Linked DNA regions of Neobacillus sp. PS2-9. The main gene of each other region encodes a partner of the protein of the gene in region 2 in a complex. Links are inferred from orthologs where the notes say so. Each region holds a gene or a part of one and is shown on either strand. Other genes may lie near its edges. The genes, in order: sirA and dnaA.

Region 1 (9,324 bases), 3.4 Mb from region 2 along the record:
ACCCTTAAAAGTAAATCACCTTCTATAAATAAGGCTTTGTTAAAGAACATTGTTGATTTTTATACACTGTTGATTGGAGCGGAAGGCGCGAAGACTCCTGTGGGAGTACGGTTCAGGGGAGACCCCGCAGGCGCAAGCGCCGAGGAGGCTCGCCGAAACGCCCACGGAAAGCGAAGCGCCTGGAGCAGTAATCAACAGACAAGTTTAACAGAGCCATAAATAGAAAGTGATATTACGGGAAACGAAGTTTATTCCCGAGGTTTCTATTTTATCAAATATTTATAAAATAATAAACATTTTGTAAATTTGTATTTACCGTAAAAAAAGCAATCCCAAAAGGAATTGCTAAAATAAGAATTATTCTTTTACCCATTTTCTTAACTTTAGATAACTGGTAAATCTGTTGTTGGCATTACATTTTGGACATCGAACGATTACTTCGAGATCAACGATTTGTTGTGTTTCCTTATTAAGGACATTATTTACCACCTTCTTGTTTAAAGGTAATACTTGATCAGTTAATTCACAAAAAGGATACTGTTTTTTTAATTCCTCTAAATCGTTATCTCCTCTTACAATCGCTACATATTGAATATCATTTTCACAAAATAAGCATTCATTTTTCCCAACAACCACGTTATCTAAACCTTCAATGACTTTCTGACTCAAAGCTGCTCCACCTCCACTACCTAACTAAATAGTTAGACATGATTGTAGGTGGTTCCTGCTAATTTTTTAAACATTTAGTGAACCTTTTATTTCATTAAAACAAAGTATGGGGCGATTAAGATAAATAAGGCAAATGCCATGATGACAATTGCACCGCTTTTATTTTTATCTTTCCATAAAGAAATGGAGAAAGCTACGCTATAACTTACCATTAGGATAATTATGAACCATAATGCGATCTTCATATTAATCCCTCAACTCTTCTAAATTTGGCACCTTTTCCTGCTTACCAAATTCACCTAATGTAATATCTGCCTTAATATCTACTCTAGCATCAGGGTATACCTTCATCCAATTATACTTCTTATATTCTGGGATTGTTTTAAACTGTTTCCTTACCTCAGCAGACCACGTAAATGGTTCTCCTTTAAACTCGGTTTGAGTTTTATTAACAAAAGCTTCTATTTTTTTTGAAATCACATTTTCTAAGTGTTTTTTTAAGATATTTTTCTTATCCTCATGTGCTCCATAGTTAACCATACTAGGGTCAGATAAAATCTCAATGGTTAGTGGTAAAGTAACATTGATTTTTGGAGGACCATGTTTAATATCAATGTTAATTTCGTTATTTTGTTTCTTGATGACTCGGGCCGCTACTCTTAGTTGTTTATTAAATGGGTCAGGATACGTTGTCAATACGTCGTTTAACTCAGCTGTATCATCTAAAAGAACGGATATTCTTGTTTCTTGCCCCGTAATTTTACCAATCATCTTTCCTTCTTTAAATACAGCCGCTCCAATGAATTGTGTTTGATTGGAAGTTCCTTCGGTATCTATTTGTCCTGCAAGATACTCGTCTTCATTCCCTCGCTTTCCTCCTTTTTCTAATTTTGTGGTTGCATACATGGCTAGAAATAAATCATCATCACTTTCTGTTACCCTAAAAAATCGATGGAGATCTGAATCCGGAATCAGTCCAGTTTCGATTCCTCTGGTTATCATAAATTGAAAATATTTATGTGGTCTTGTTTCTAACTTAGGCTTATTATTGGTAAAAAAGACTCTAGGATCTTCTTTCGAAACGATTAAATACGCATCCCTCTTGATTTCTCTATCTTTTGTCGCATCGTAAATATACCGAATAAAGTCCTTATCACCCGCTAATTGTTCAGAAACAACAAAGACTCGTAATAAGTCATAGGTAAGTTCCCTTGCAACAATCGCATTAGCTGTATTACGTGCTGTGATAAAATCATTCGCTGTAATCGTAATTATTTCTCGTGCAGGTTCTTTTGAACCGGAACCACTTTGCTGACTTCCCACCTCTGGGTTAGCAATTAAAAATGTGATATCAATCTTATTCGATTCGTGGTTCTTAGCCAATCCTAATCCTATAACATAAGCCCTCTCTTCTAACTCCTTTTTATCCCAGCAGCCGCAAAGTAAGAGAATCATACAGATATATATGGTCATCCTAAGCATTATTTTTTTTAGGTTCATTTTTAAAATCACCCTTCAGCTTTGCCATCCCCCAGAGAAGGAGAGGAAATACAATAAATACCGGTGAAAAAAGTTCATATAAGGGGTCTCTTAATTTAAAAATCGTAAACGATGGTGTTTCTGGGATCATCCCCAAGATTAAAAAAACACTCGCTAAAATTGGAATTAAATATTCAAACTGTTTTATTTTGAATAGATTCCCTAACAGAAGTGCGTTTAAGTATAAATAAATAGAAAATCTCATTAAGCTGGCGACCAGCCAAAACGGGAAAAAGAAGGTATCAAGACTGGTAAGAAAATCGCCAATGGAGATATAACGGATTACTTCATGGAATGGATAAGTTAACAAACTTGCAGGGCCGTAATCGAACATAAAAAGATAAAGGACAAATGCAATAGTCATTTCAACCGTTAAAAAAGTTAAGGCAAGCCACGAGCCTTTAGAGAATACTTTTTTGGATGTGAAGAAAGGAAAAATTAATCCCATAAATAAAAAATCACCGTAAAGTGAGGTTTTAAAAGCACTTTCAGTGACTACCTTTTTGATACCCGGTCCCCATAACGGAAAAATGGCGAATGTATTAGCATCTTTAAGGGTTAATAATAACGCAAGGAACAGTGTGATTTTTACGTAAGAAAGTATAATCCATGACATTGAAGTCAGATTTTGTATTCCTTTTTTAGCAGTGTAAGCACATGCAACCATTAAAGCAATGAAGATAACTATTGTTGGGGTCTTTACAAAATAAAGAGTGGCAATAATATCTACATAGCTCCTTGTATCAACTGATATGACTATGGAACCATAGACCCAAAAGATAAAGGAAAACAGAAACCCAATGTACTTACCAAATAGTAAGATATTTAAGTCATGCAGGTTTTTGGATTCATAAAGGGATAATACTTTAATAAAGAAATATAGTGGGATTGTCGTGATGATTCCTCCTATTAAAGGTCCCATCCATGCAGCACTTTTTAAGCTATCGAAGTAAAGAGCTGGAGTGCTATCAGATAGCTTGACTCCAATAATTAATAACATCGTAGCCACATATTCTCTAATTCCAACAGTGCTAGTCGAATTATTCATAATTTACGTTGTATCTCCCTTTTTTTCTAAATCCTTTGGTCTTAAAAATCCCGGTCTCCATCTTTCATTTTGTAGAATTTTTCTAAATACCGTATCTTGAGAGGCTTTATATCTTGGGGTCATGGGGGCTAAATATGGAACCCCAAAGCTCCTAATAGAAACCATATAAGATAATCCCATTACAAATATGACGACCATTCCATATATGCCTAGAATCCCAGCAGCAATAATAAAGATAAATCTTATAATACGAATGGCAAAATTAAAACTGATATCGCTGACTGCAAACGATGATAGACCACTTAATGCAACAACTATAATGACTAGAGGACTAATTACATTTGCCTCTACAGCTGCCTGGCCAAGGATTAGCGCACCCACAATTCCAATGGTTGGCCCAATTGGATTCGGTACCCTCAAACCGGCTTCACGAATTAATTCAAAAGCAATTTCCATAATTAAAATCTCAATGAAAGCTGGGAATGGTACTCTTTCCCTAGTCGACGATATGGCCAGCAACAGATCAGGCGGAATCATCTGCGCATGATAGTTAGTAATGGAAATATAAATGGCAGATGTAAATAAGGCGATAAATATGGCCATTCCCCGTAATGCTCTCGTAAAATTCCCAAATAAAAATCGCAAATAATGTTCATCTGGTGTATGAAAAAAGGCCCAAAAGGTTGCGGGTAGGACTAAACATGCTGGAGAGCTATGCATCAGTAAAACGATATATCCATCTTGAATAAATGATGCTGCCCTATCAGGTTTTTCAGTATAAAGGGTGGTTGGGAATATTGATTTTTCTCTATCCTCAATATATTGCTCTAAAATTCCAATGTTTTGAATTACATCTACTTCAAATGACTGTAAACTTTTTTTTACATTTTCTAATAATTCTTCATTTACTACATCTTCTAAATAAAGAATATATACCTCATCGTTATTTTTCTTTGAAACGGTTATTGACTCATTTATTAGACTTTACGTTCTAAACTTTTTACGAATTAATGAGATGTTATCAGCAACATTCTCAGTAAAATCCTCTTTTGGCCCTTTTAAGATGACTTCAGTCTCTGCTTTTTCAATATTTCTAGCTTTAACCTGTGCGGTTTCCATTGAAAAAGCGATCGAACAGTTATCGATAAATAAGACCGTATTCCCTTTATTAACTTCTAAAAGAACTTCTTTAAAGGTAGAAATTTTCTTAATAGATTGGTTTACAATGAGCATTTCGATTTCTTTATTTCTATCTATGTTTGTTAGTAATGGCTCAATGATTGATCTTTCTATTATTTCTGCATTAACGATCGGAGTTAGAAATACAATACATGCTTTTACTCCCGATCCTCCGATTGTTAAGTTTCTGATACTTATATCCCGATTCTTATGTAATTTATAAATTTTAGCGATTGCTTCGTTGTTATTGACAAGTTCTTTAAATATATTGCACTGTTTTAAACGTATAAGCTCATCAGAGTGGACATTTTCTTCTTTACTCTCTTGTTGTTGGGTGATTTGTTTCATTTTGTTCTTTAATTGCTTTAACAGATTAACCACTCCACTACTAGCCTTTTTGTTTTTAAGGTTCTCAAAACAAACTAGTTTCATTCCCTTTTTTAGAAAATGGCTCTATTAAAATTGCCTGTTGATTTCCGCTCCAGGCTCTTCGCTTTCCGTGGGCGTTTCGGCGAGCCTCCTCGGCGCTTACGCCTGCGGGGTCTCCCCTGAACCGTACTCCCACAGGAGTCTTCGAGCCTTCCGCTCCAATCAACAGGTATAAAAAATCAACTCTGTTCTTTAAACACAGCCTACGAAATAAAAAAAAGAAACGACCTGTAGGTCGTTTCTCTTAATTATTTTGGTCAATGTATATGATAGATGTGCTTGTCCAATTATTTAGATTGTTGCTTGTTCATAGCTGACATCATTTGGTTGATCTTCTTTTGTGAAGGCTTCATACCCATTTGCATCATCATCATTTTTAACATTTGCTCATTAATTGGCGGATTTTTCTTTAAATAGCTCATCATATATTTCCGAGCAATGAAAAATCCTAGTGCTACACCAGCTACTAATGCTAGTATACCTACTAGAATGTACATACCCATTAAACTTCCTCCTTCATGTTGTCTATCATACAGTGTACTAAATAAAACGAGATAAGACAATATCTCGTTTCAATTAGATAAATTTTCTTTCTTTAATTGGCTTTAACCAGCCATATCGTTGATGTTCAAGGTCAATAGCTAAGAAGGATGATTCACATTTTCTAAGCACTTCAAAAAAAGCTGTTTCCGCTTCATAGCTTCCTTGTGCTTCAACAGTAATCAAGTCCTGAAAGACTTCAACCTTTGCCGTACTTAGTTTTCCGCTCAATTCAATGGTGTATGCACCATGGTCAGCCTTAAACCCCTTAATTTTTCCAAGTTGCTTCTGAATTAACTGGTGAATTTTTAAGACTTCTACTCTTTTTGTGATATATGAAATTTGTTTTTTAGTTATAAATTTTAGCTCGCCAACTGCATGTTGATGTTCCTGAAAAAGCTGAAAAAATAGTCGCTCTCTTCCGAAGTAATGGGCCGCAAATTCATCTTCTATTAAATATAGCTGATATTTTCTCACTACGGTTCTCTCCTTCGTTGATTCCCCTTTTTTCTATTATAAAAAAACACAAACGAATCATTTGTCTTACTGCGGCAAAAACTTCCACTACTTTTGTCGATTAACAGATTTCTTAACAAATCTACTATGAATTCGATAGAAAATATGAACTTTCCTTCAGAAAAGGATATTTTTCGAAAAATTGTCACAAAAAAAGGAACAGCTAAAAGCTGTCCCTAACATTTGTTGTTTATTTTTGTAACAATGCCTTCACACGGGCAACAACATTGCTTACTGTAAAGCCGTATTCTTCCATAATCTTTTCACCTGGTGCAGAAGCTCCGAACATATCGATTGCCAGTACATCGCCTTCGTCACCAGTATATTTGTGCCATCCAAAAGATGAACCTACTTCTATACCAAGACGTTTTTTCACGTTCTTTGGAAGAACGGAATCTTTGTATTCCTGAGATTGCTGTTCAAAACGATCCCAAGAAGGCATGCTTACTACAGAAACATGAATTCCATCACCAGCTAAAGCCTTTTGAGCTTCAACAGCAAGGCTTACTTCAGAACCAGTTGCCAATAATAAAGCATCTGGCGTTTCTCTTTCAGATGGAGAAACTACATAGGCACCTTTAGAAACTCCATCGTATGCATTTGTATCTGTACCTTTTAATGTAGGCAGATCTTGACGAGTTAGAACAAGTGCAGTTGGCTTATTTGTGGATTCAACAGCTAACTTCCATGCTGCAGCTGTTTCGTTTCCATCTGCTGGACGAATGATGGATAATCCTGGCATAGCACGTAATGCTGCAAGCTGTTCAACTGGTTCGTGTGTTGGTCCATCTTCACCAACCGCAATACTGTCATGAGTAAATACATAGGTTACAGGTAGACCCATTAATGCAGCTAAACGAATAGCTGGACGTAAGTAATCAGAGAAAACGAAGAATGTTCCACCAAATACTTTTACGCCACCATGAAGAGTTATACCGTTCATTGCAGCACCCATTGCAAATTCACGGACACCGAACCAGAAATTACGGCCCTCATAGGAACCTGGCATATAATCTTTTGATCCTTTAATCATCGTTTTGTTAGATCCTGCAAGGTCTGCGGAACCACCAATGAAGATAGGAAGGTTTTTCGCAATCGCATTTAACACCTCTCCAGAAGATGCACGGCTTGCTAAGCTCTTTCCTTCACTGTAAACAGGGATATCCTTGTCCCAACCAGCAGGTAATTCATTGTTTAATGCCTGCTCCAATTGAGCAGCTAGTTCAGGATATTCTGTCTTATATTTTGCAAAAAGATCGTTCCATTCTTTTTCCTTTTTCTCGCCAGTTTCAACGATAAGCTTTTGGAAGTTTTCATATACTTCCTGTGGAACATGGAAATCTTCTTCAAAAGTCCATTTATAAGCCTCTTTAGTAAGCTTTAACTCATTAGCACCCAGTGGTGATCCATGAACACCAGAAGTACCGGCGCGGTTTGGTGAGCCATAACCAATGACCGTTCTTACTTCAATCATCGTTGGACGGTCTAAATCATTTCTTGCTTCTTCAAGTGCTTTTGCAATTTCCTCAAGGTTATTACCATCTTCTACACGAAGATATTGCCATCCGTATGAAAGGAAACGGTCCTTAACACTCTCAGAGAATGATTTATCTAAGTCACCATCAAGGGAAATATCATTAGAATCATAAAGAACAACCAATCGACCTAACTTTAAGTGACCAGCAAGAGAGGCAGCCTCAGCTGATACACCTTCCATTAAATCCCCATCACCGCAAATACTATATGTAAAGTGGTTGACTAATTCATAATTTTCTTTATTATAAACACCTGCTACATGGCGCTCCGCCATTGCCATACCCACTGCCATAGCAATTCCCTGACCAAGTGGACCTGTTGTTGCTTCTACACCTTCAGTATGACCATATTCTGGATGTCCAGGTGTCTTACTACCCCACTGACGGAATTGTTTTAGATCATCCATTGATAAACTGTAACCGGATAAATGAAGCATGCTGTATAACAATGCTGAACCATGACCTGCAGATAAAACAAATCGGTCACGGTTAAACCATTTAGGGTTTTTTGGGTTATGATTCATGAATCGTGTCCATAATGTATAAGTCATTGGAGCCGCACCCATCGGCATACCAGGATGGCCAGAGTTTGCTTTCTCGATAGCGTCAATGGAAAGCGTTCGGATTGAAGTAACAGATAAATCATCAATAGTGTTAAACATGAATTACATCCTTTCTTAATCACTAGGATACTAAATACATCATTAATATTATATTGCCGATGTTTTTAATTCAACAAAAAGCATTTAAATAAGAGCCAAAAGGCATTTTGTTTCTTATTTTGACACATTAATTGTTTGTATATGTAAAAAGGGAATACAAAATGTATCCCGATTTATTAATGAAGTGTATTTTTCTTTCTAACCTTAATTTTCTCAGGTGTTACATCATTACCTTCCGGGTCGATGAACTTTGTATTTGTTAACGTATCAAGCATACTAGAACGGAAAGTTGCTAAATACTCGCTTCGTAGTTTAGATTGCTCTTTTGCTTCTAGTTCCGTTAATCCTGTCGATTTCGATTTTCTGGCCAACTCATTAATCCTAGCCATTTTTTCTTTTGATAGCATTAAGAACCTTCCTTTCAATTAGTCGTCTGACATCTGATTTTACTAAAAATAAGACCTTCTGACAAGGCAAAAGGTCTACTCAACTTTTGATTCTATAAATTCCTGGTATCTCCTATGTATCGTAGCTTTAGAAATAAGATAACCTAAGCCTCTAAGCGTTGCGGCAATTTCTGAAAAAGTCATGTTATTATTTCTCATCCTAACAATTTCTTCAATAGGAACATCAATTTTATCCCTGCCTGAAGATTCTCCGAGATTTCTTAAGTTATGTTGAGGTTGATATCCTCGTTCAACCGCTCGTTTCATTCCACGCTTAATTTTAACGTTATGAAGCTTTCGTTGATATTCCTCCACCATACTGACAATCTGTAGAACCATTGAGTCAGATTCAGATAATTGTAATTCGCCATTATGGGTTATGCAATAGAGCTTTATATTTTCCTTTAGGATGCAATGTAGGAGAGCAATCTTTGCATTGCCTCGCCCAAGACGTGTTTCATCCTGAATTAACAAAGCCTTGACATGGTTATCTTTTATTCGATCTAATACCTGTAGTATGCCCTCACGATCAAAATCATAGCCACTCGCTTGTTCTTTAATAATCGTATCAATTTCGAATTGATGTTGTTTTGCCAATTGAATTAATTCTTCTTCCTGACGTTCCAATGAGGTTTCCTGGGTTTCTTTATTTGTGCTAACACGACAATAAATAATTGCTTTCATATATATATTACCTAACCTAACTAATTTCCCGGAGCACTTGCTAGTTCCGTTGTGGAGGAAGAGTCTTCTCTACTGAC
Region 2 (9,506 bases):
CACCACGTCGTTGGGCACGATATGTAGATACAGGTAGACGTTTGATATAACCATTATGGGTTAATGAAATGACAATATTTTCACGAGGAATTAAGTCTTCATCCTCAATATTCTCAAGTCCGCCTGTTACAATCTCGGTACGGCGCTTATCATTGAAGCGCTCTTTAATTTCAGTCAATTCCTCACGGATAATGGCAAGAACCTTTTCTTCATCCGCTAAAATTGCTTTTAATTCTGCAATTAGCTTCACTAAGTTTTGATACTCTTCTTCAATCTTTTCTCTTTCTAATCCCGTTAAACGTTGTAGACGCATATCAAGGATCGCTTGTGCCTGCTTTTCAGAAAGATTAAAGGTTGTCATTAAACCTTCACGTGCAATATCCGTTGTTTGTGAACTTCGAATTAAATTTATAACCGCATCAAGATTGTCTAAAGCAATTCTTAAGCCATCTAAAATATGGGCACGTGCTTCTGCTTTTCGTAATTCAAATTCAATTCTTCTTCGAATAACTACTCTTTGATGATCCAGATAGTGAACCAAACATTGCTTTAGGCTCAGTACCTTCGGCTGTCCACCAACAAGTGCTAGCGTGTTAATTCCGAAGCTGGTTTGAAGTGCCGTTTGTTTATATAAATTATTTAAAAGGACATTTGCATTCGCATCTTTCCGAACTTCAATGACGATTCGCATTCCTCTACGGTCAGATTCATCCCGCAGATCAGTGATGCCTTCAATTTTTTTATCACGAGCTAATTCGGCAATTTTCTCAATTAACTTCGCCTTATTTACTTGATATGGAAGCTCATTTACAATGATAACTTCCTTACCGTTAGACTTTTGTTCAATTTCCACTTTAGCTCGGATTGTTATGGAGCCTCTGCCAGTTTCGTAAGCCTTCCGAATACCGCTTCTGCCAAGAATCATTCCGCCTGTTGGGAAATCAGGACCTGGGATAATTTCCATTAACTCCTGAGTAGTTATTTCTGGATCATGACTGATTGCTAACACTCCATCGATAACTTCCCCAAGCTGATGTGGTGGTATATTTGTAGCCATACCTACCGCAATACCCGTCGTTCCATTAACTAATAGGTTTGGAAACCTAGCTGGTAAAACAACCGGTTCTCTTTCCTCACCATCATAGTTATCTTGATAATCAATAGTATCTTTGTTTATATCTCTTAATAATTCCATTGATATCTTAGACATTCTTGATTCTGTGTAACGCATAGCTGCTGCAGCGTCACCATCCACAGAACCAAAGTTACCATGCCCATCAACGAGCATATAACGATAGTTGAAATCCTGTGCCATACGTACCATCGTTTCATAAACAGCAGAATCACCATGTGGGTGATACTTACCGATTACATCCCCAACAATACGAGCAGATTTTTTATATGGTTTGTCCGAATGCATTCCTAAATCATGCATAGCATAAAGAATACGGCGATGAACTGGTTTTAACCCATCACGGACATCCGGAAGGGCACGAGAAACAATAACACTCATCGCATAGTCAAGAAAGGAAGATTTCATCTCTTGACTTATATTAATCTCTTTTATTTGAGAATTTGGTGTTTCAGCCATAATTTGTACCTCCTATTGGATCACACTAAGGGCTAGGTAAAAGAAAAAGGAGGATAGTGGTCATCCCTCTACCCCTTAATCTATATCTAGTTAAATATCTAGATTCTTTACATATTGCGCATTTGCTTCAATGAAGTTACGGCGTGGTTCTACCTTATCGCCCATTAACATTTCAAATGTCTCGTCTGCTTCTATCGCATCTTCAAGGCTCACTTGAAGCATGGTTCTAGTAGATGGATCCATCGTTGTTTCCCATAATTGTTCTGGATTCATCTCTCCCAAACCTTTATAACGTTGAATATTTGGCTTCGGTGCTGCTGGTAACTCCGCAAAAATCTTATCAAGTTCTTTATCATTATAGGCGTACTCTATACGCTTCCCTTGCTGAACCTTATAAAGAGGTGGCTGTGCAATGTAAATATAGCCCGCTTCTAAGATTTTTCTCATATAACGATAAAAGAAGGTTAAGATAAGTGTCCGAATATGCGCACCATCTACGTCGGCATCTGTCATAATTACAACTTTATGATAACGGGCTTTTGAAATGTCGAAATCTTCGCCAATTCCAGTTCCAATGGCTGTGATCATTGCTCTTACTTCGTTGTTAGACAGAATCTTGTCAAGACGTGCTTTTTCAACATTAAGAATTTTACCTCTTAGGGGTAGAATTGCTTGGAAGTGTCGGTCCCGTCCTTGCTTCGCTGAACCTCCCGCAGAATCACCCTCAACGATGTATATTTCACTCTCTGAGGGATCTTTTGAAGAGCAGTCCGCAAGTTTACCTGGTAAGCTCGATACTTCTAGAGCACTTTTCCGGCGCGTTAATTCCCTAGCTTTCTTAGCTGCAAGTCTGGCCCGTGCCGCCATCAAACCTTTTTCAACGATTTTTTTCGCTACCGTTGGATTTTCTAAGAGGAATTTTTCAAAGTGGCCGGCAAAGACCGTATCTGTGATAGCCCTAACTTCTGAATTACCGAGTTTTGTCTTTGTTTGTCCCTCAAATTGTGGATCAGGATGTTTGATGGAAACAATCGCTGTTAACCCTTCACGGACATCTTCCCCTGATAGGTTCGTATCATTCTCTTTGATTAGGCTATTTTTCCTTGCATAATCATTGATAACTCTTGTTAAGGCTGTTTTAAATCCGGATTCATGTGTTCCACCTTCATAGGTGTGAATATTATTGGCAAAAGAATAAATGCTATCAGTGTAGCCCTCGTTGTACTGAAGGGCAACTTCCACACTAATACCATCGCGTTCCCCGCCAATATATATCGGTTCTTCATGAATGACTTCCTTCGTGCGGTTTAAATGTTCAACATACGATTTAATTCCGCCTTCGTAGTAGTATTCATTCTGTTTATTTTCAACACGCTTATCTTCAATAGTGATTTTAATTCCTTTGTTTAAGAAGGCTAATTCACGAAGACGAGTAGCGAGAATGTCATATTCATATACTAATGTTTCAGTGAAAATCTCTCCATCGGGTTTAAAGTGTGTAATTGTACCCGTTTGATCAGTTGTACCAATAACCTCTAATTCTTGAACAACTGCGCCTCGCTCAAATTTAATCGAGTGAATTTTCCCATCACGGTGGACATATACCTCAAGTTCAGTAGAGAGGGCATTAACAACTGAAGCACCAACACCATGAAGGCCCCCAGAAACCTTATAACCCCCACCGCCAAATTTACCGCCGGCATGGAGTACCGTCATAATAACTTCAACTGCGGGTCTGCCCATCTTTTCTTGAATACCAACCGGAATTCCACGGCCATTATCCTTGACAGTAATACTGTTATCTTTTTCAATTAAGACATTAATCTCATCACAGTAACCAGCGAGTGCCTCATCAATACTGTTATCAACAATTTCCCATACTAGATGATGAAGACCCTTTCCACTAGTTGATCCAATATACATACCAGGTCTTTTTCTAACCGCTTCAAGGCCTTCAAGGACTTGGATTTGATCCGCACCGTATGCTTGTTCCTGAACCGCATTTTGTTCGATAGTCATACTAGTTCACCTGCACCTTCTGACAAAAATATATCTATATTTTCGTTGTTTAAAACAATAAAAGAATGTTTATATTAAAATTCATGTATACTCATTTGATTTGAACGTTTCTTTAAAGTTCCAGAGGCAATCGGGGATAGGTATACTTTTTCATGGGTAATAATAACTGACTTATAAGGGTTTTTAGACAAATTAATTACCTTTTCCTGATGGTGCTCTAGGAATTCCTCGACAAGTGACGATTGATGGGCACTTTCTTTATCTAAAATAGAAATAATATCCTTAGCCCTAATATTAAGATCTTCCCCGATATGAATATACATAGTTCACCTCAGTTTACTTTCCTTATCGCTCCAGCCTCAACAACAAAGGTTGAAGCCTCCTTTAATGTTTGGTGGTCAATCCCTTCCACACTTGTCGTTGTCACAAATGTTTGAACCTTTCCCTGGATGGTATTAAGTAAATGGGATTGTCTGTAATCATCCAATTCGGATAACACATCATCAAGCAGTAAAATAGGGTACTCACCAATTTCAGAATAGATTAGCTCAATTTCTGCAAGCTTTACCGAAAGGGCCGTTGTTCGCTGTTGTCCCTGTGAACCAAAGGTTTGAACATCTCTTCCGTTCACAAAAAATAATAAATCATCACGATGAGGCCCAAAAAGGGTAGTGCCTCTTTCAATTTCCTTCGTTCTGACCTTCGCGAATTTTTCTTCAAAGCATGCTATCATCTTCGACAAATCTTGTTCTTCTAATACCTCTACCGAAGGCTTATAGGTAATTTCCAGGTTCTCTAACCCCCTTGAAATCCCTTGATGGATTGGTTTTGCCCATTTTTCAAGTAAACGGAGGAATTCAAACCGCTTTGTGACAATTTTCACTGCCATTTGGATGAATTGTTCCGTTAAAATTTCAAGCATGGTTTGATCCGTTTGTTTCCTTATTTGCATCATTTTCAAATAATGATTGCGTTGTTGGAGTATTTTTTGATATTGGCTCATATCATGTAAATAAATTGGCGAAACCTGCCCAATCTCCATATCAATAAACCGTCTTCGCACCTGTGGACTGCCTTTAACAATATTAAGGTCTTCTGGTGCAAACATAACCACATTCAAATTGCCCACATATTGACTTAATCTTTGCTGTTCAATATGGTTGCACTTTGCCTTTTTTCCCTTTTTCGAAATAATTAGCTGCATAGGCAAAGAACTATGTTGTTTTTGAACCCGTCCCTCTATTTTAGCATATTCTTGGTCCCAGCGAATAAGTTCTTTGTCATTAGATGTCCGGTGTGATTTTGCCATGGCGAGGACATAAATGGATTCCATCACATTTGTTTTCCCTTGGGCATTCTCACCTAAGATAACATTTACTTTATTTTCAAATTCCACGAATAGCTCTTCATAGTTTCGATAATTATTTAAGGCTAATTTTTCAATATACATGGCAACGCATCCTTTAGCTAGTCGGTAACCACAAACTCCCCAAAGCCAGCAATTTGGACTTTGTCACCTGCTCGAAGCTTTCTACCTCTTCTTTGATCTTGTTCACCATTTATAATTACTTCATGTTCGCTCAAAAACCATTTTGCCATTCCACCCGTTTGAATTACATCAGCTAATTTCAAAAATTGACCTAATGTAATAAATTCTGTGTCCAGCTTTACTTTTTCAGGCATGTTGTCACCCTCATTTCTAAAATGGTCTCAATACTTTATTTTACTAAAAAAATCATCAGGATACAAAGAAAACCAAAAAAAGAAATCATTTTACTTTTTATAAGTAAAGAAAGCCGCCATTTAATTGGCGGCCATCTGTAGTTTTTTATTGATTAGTATGTTCTTACAGGTAGGATTAACTGCAAGATGCTTTCGTCATGTAGAGGCCGGATTAAGAAGGGGCGCATGGCTCCTGTGAAGCTTACTTTGATATCCGTTCCTTCTAATGCTTTTAATGCATCCATCATATATTTCGCGCTAAAGGAGATTTTTAGATCATCTCCCTCAATGGATGAGCTTTGAATCTCTTCTACAACTTTTCCTATTTCAGGAGTATTGGAGGAAACCTCAATGATTCCATCCTCAATCGTAGAGAACTTAACCACATTATTCCTTCCTTCACGTGCTAATAGGGAAGCACGATCAATCGCTTGAAGGAATTCCTTCGTGTTAACCGTTACATCGGTCTTACTCTCATTTGGAATCAATCTAGACGTATCAGGATAATTTCCTTCTAACAATCTTGAAAAGAATAGTAAGTGCTTTGCTTTAAATAATATTTGATTTTCTGTAATAACAATATCTATTAGTTCATTGGAGTCATCAATAATCTTATTTAATTCATTTAAGCTCTTGCCTGGAATAACAACATTATAGCTATCGTTATTCTCCGTTTCGATTTTTGCTTTTCTTAATGCCAGACGATGACTATCTGTTGCAATACAGATTAGTTCCTCATTTTCGATCTTCCAGTTTACACCTGTCAAGATGGGGCGTGTTTCTGAGGTGGACACTGCAAAATGTGTTTGTCTAATCATCGCTTTTAGAAGATCGGTAGCAATATGAAACTTATTATTTTCCTCAATTTGTGGAAGGTGAGGGTATTCCTCTGCATCTAAACCATTTAAGTTAAACTCGGATTTTCCAGATCGAATAACGGTTTGAAGTGAACCAAGTACCTCAATTTCAACTGAGTCTGTAGGCAGCTTTTTAACAATTTCGCTAAAAAACTTGGCTTGTAGAACAATCGATCCTACTTGTTTAATTTCAACAATTTCATCCCCAGCATCCTCTTTTGGAATGAATGATTCAATTGAAATATCAGAATCACTACCTGTTAACGTTACTCCTTCAGCAGTCGCAGTAATTTTAATCCCGGTCAAGATTGGAATGGTTGTCCTTGTTGTGACAGCCTTCATAACATCTTGCACACTTTGAACAAGGCGGTCTCGTTGGATTATAAATTTCATATCAAAATCCTCCGTTTAGGCATATTTTTTTAGCTGTAACATATAATATTATTTTTTAAAAAAAATAGTAGAAGTACTAGTAGGGCCTGTTAGTATGTGGATAACTGACATTTTACAATGGAAACACAGCCTATCCACATGTGGACAGACTGTGTACAACAGGTAAGAAGTTATTCACATTATTAAATAGAAAATGCAAAAAAAATAATTACACTTTCAATAAATCATGTAATTCCTTCATTTGCTTTTGCATTTGTGCATCTGTCTGAAGCAGCTTTGAGATTTTTTCATGTGCATGAATGACAGTTGTGTGATCGCGTCCACCAAACTCTTCTCCTATTTTAGGCAAGGAGTAGTCTGTTAATTCGCGGGATAAATACATGGCAATTTGCCTAGGAAACGCAACAGATTTGGTCCGTTTCTTCGCTTTAAAGTCCTCTAGTTTAATACTAAAGTATTCCCCAACGACCCGTTGAATTTCAAGAATCGTAATTACTTTAGGTTTAGAGCTTGGAATGATATCCTTTAATGCCTCTGCAGCTAGATCTGCATTTATATCCTTATTAATTAAGGATGAATAGGCAACTACTCGAATCAATGCTCCCTCTAATTCACGAATGTTTGAATCAATTTGGTTGGCAATATAGAGCATGACCTCATTGGGAATATCTAATCCTTCCGCTTTTGCTTTCTTACGAAGAATCGCAATCCTTGTTTCTAAATCAGGGGGAGTAATATCTGTAATTAGGCCCCATTCAAAACGGGAACGTAAACGATCCTCTAGTGTAGGGATCTCTCTTGGCGGCCGGTCACTAGAAATAATAATTTGCTTACTTTCTTCATGCAATGCATTAAATGTATGGAAAAATTCTTCTTGGGTTGATTCTTTTCCAGCTAAAAACTGAATATCATCTATAAGTAAAATATCTACATTTCGATATTTATTGCGAAAATTCTCTGCTTTATTGTCACGAATCGAGTTAATGAATTCATTTGTAAATTTTTCTGATGATAAATAAACGACCTTCGCGGAAGGGTTATGATCTAAAACATAATGGCCAATTGCGTGCATTAAGTGGGTCTTTCCTAATCCTACGCCCCCATAAATAAATAGCGGATTATATGCTTTTGCTGGCGCCTCAGCTACCGCAAGTGATGCTGCATGGGCGAAACGGTTACCAGAACCGATAACGAATGTATCAAATGTATATTTTTGATTTAGAATACCTTGAGGAAAATCACCGTGATCATCCTCTTTTTTCACCTTTTTTGGCGGTAATTGCACATCTGTCTCTGCTTCATTCTGGTTTTGCGGAATAATAAACTTTACTGATAGCTCTTCTCCGGTAATTTCATAGAGAATACCAGAGATTAACTGAGAATAACGCTCTTCCAGCCAATCACGCGCAAATTCATTGGGTGCTGTTATGATAAGCAAATTGCCTTGAAGGGAATGGGCCTTTGTTGACTTAAGCCAGGTGTCAAAGCTAGGCTTGCTTATCTTTTTCTCAATATTGGCTAGGGCAGCATTCCAAAGATCCGCAATATTTTCCAACTAGTATCCCTCCTTAATCGTCTTTTTTTCTTTATTGTCCAGCTCCTGCGGCTCATCTTTCGTAAACGACCGCTTGTACTTTTGTAATCTACTTGACTAAAGTTCCGTTAAAAAACACAGGTTATACAAGTTGTACAACCTATTAATTTATAAATATACGAAACACTGGTTGTGGAAAACATATAATAAGGAATAAATGTGGAGTTTCGACAATATCCACCCCTTGTGGACAAGTTTTTACATAGTGCTTGGATAAACTATCCACATGTTATCCACAAATTGTGGATAATTAATTTGGGGGATAAAGTTATTCAGAGTGAAAACACAAATATAATATCAAATAATTGCTTGTGGTGCAATGCCTTTTCGCAGTTTATCCACAACCAGAACAACGTGTGCACAAAATTTGTCCACAAGTAGATAATTTGTGCAAAACCTGTCAATATGTTGTGTGGATAATGAAAAAAATGTCGAAATAATATCCACAACTAAATTTTCGGGTTAGAACTATTCACTTTGTCTAGTGTGCCTCACTTTTCTAATTATAGTTTCTGGAAAATCGATAATTCATATTCGAAAAAAATTGGAAATGGGAAACAATAGTTGGAGAGTGGTTGACAATTTTATGTTGACCTCTTTATAATAAGTTAGACTGTCGTTTAAAATTGTCAGCTATTCCTCAGGGAGGTGTCATATAATGAAAAGAACATATCAACCAAATAGTCGTAAACATAGTAAAGTTCACGGTTTCCGTAGTCGTATGAGCTCAGCTAATGGACGTAAGGTTCTAGCTCGTCGTCGTCAAAAAGGAAGAAAAGTATTATCAGCATAGACCACTGAAGAGTCAGTGGTCTTTTTTTCTAATTAAAGGGGGGAAGAGATCTTCCCCTTGATTAGAAAATTCGCCGATTAACAAAAAAAAGTCCTTTTCGGCTTAGAAAATAGAGCATATTTGAATACTACGAATGGTTATAGTAGAAATTGAACTATCTTACCTGAGCCAATCAGAGACTGAAGGTGTTTATTGATGAAAAAAGAATTTCGAGTAAAGAAAAATAAAGAGTTCCAAGCTGCCTTTCAAAAAGGGCATTCATTTGCTAATAGGCAATTTGTTGTCTACTCTCTGCAAAAAGCAGATCAGGACTACTTCCGCATCGGTTTGTCAGTCAGTAAAAAAATCGGAAATGCTGTTACTAGAAATAGAATCAAACGGTATGTCAGACAAGCTATCTTTGAACTGAATGACCAGCTAGAAGCTGGAAAGGACTATGTCATTATTGCGCGGAAGCCTACTGCTGATATGGATTTTTTTGAAGTAAAAAAAAGCTTAACCCATGTCCTTAAGGTGGGAAAAGTGCTTAAAAAATGA

What was found.
Region 1: the proteins of dnaA (region 2) and sirA are in contact, whole or in part, in a crystal structure (PDB 4TPS), measured with the Bacillus subtilis proteins. The link is inferred for Neobacillus sp. PS2-9 from one-to-one orthologs.

What each region holds. Positions count from the first base shown.
Region 1 is NZ_CP133269.1:3,444,358-3,453,681, forward strand. What follows is about bases 4,162-6,978. They hold sirA (sporulation inhibitor of replication protein SirA), read right to left. Parts: upstream 5,882-6,978; coding sequence 5,441-5,881; downstream 4,162-5,440. Other genes in these bases: RCG25_RS17370 (YneF family protein), read right to left, coding at 5,152-5,367; tkt (transketolase), read right to left, coding at 6,111-6,978. Also shown: RCG25_RS17345 (hypothetical protein), read right to left, coding at 358-669; RCG25_RS17350 (hypothetical protein), read right to left, coding at 756-914; RCG25_RS17355 (Ger(x)C family spore germination protein), read right to left, coding at 916-2,169; RCG25_RS17360 (GerAB/ArcD/ProY family transporter), read right to left, coding at 2,144-3,256; more of tkt, read right to left, coding at 6,979-8,117; RCG25_RS17385 (DUF896 domain-containing protein), read right to left, coding at 8,294-8,524; RCG25_RS17390 (YneB family resolvase-like protein), read right to left, coding at 8,600-9,247; RCG25_RS17395 (cell division suppressor protein YneA), read right to left, coding at 9,268-9,324. UniProt on the Bacillus subtilis protein: Inhibits DNA replication initiation during sporulation, preventing overinitiation and thus enforcing diploidy; probably the main regulator of sporulation replication initiation under Spo0A control.
Region 2 is NZ_CP133269.1:27,885-37,390, forward strand. What follows is about bases 5,965-8,963. They hold dnaA (chromosomal replication initiator protein DnaA), read right to left. Parts: upstream 8,138-8,963; coding sequence 6,791-8,137; downstream 5,965-6,790. Other genes in these bases: dnaN (DNA polymerase III subunit beta), read right to left, coding at 5,965-6,582; rpmH (50S ribosomal protein L34), read left to right, coding at 8,835-8,963. Also shown: gyrA (DNA gyrase subunit A), read right to left, coding at 1-1,591; gyrB (DNA topoisomerase (ATP-hydrolyzing) subunit B), read right to left, coding at 1,682-3,610; extracellular matrix regulator RemB, read right to left, coding at 3,685-3,933; DNA replication/repair protein RecF, read right to left, coding at 3,942-5,060; S4 domain-containing protein YaaA, read right to left, coding at 5,078-5,293; more of dnaN, read right to left, coding at 5,446-5,964; more of rpmH, read left to right, coding at 8,964-8,969; rnpA (ribonuclease P protein component), read left to right, coding at 9,165-9,506. UniProt on the Bacillus subtilis protein: Plays an essential role in the initiation and regulation of chromosomal replication. ATP-DnaA binds to the origin of replication (oriC) to initiate formation of the DNA replication initiation complex once per cell cycle.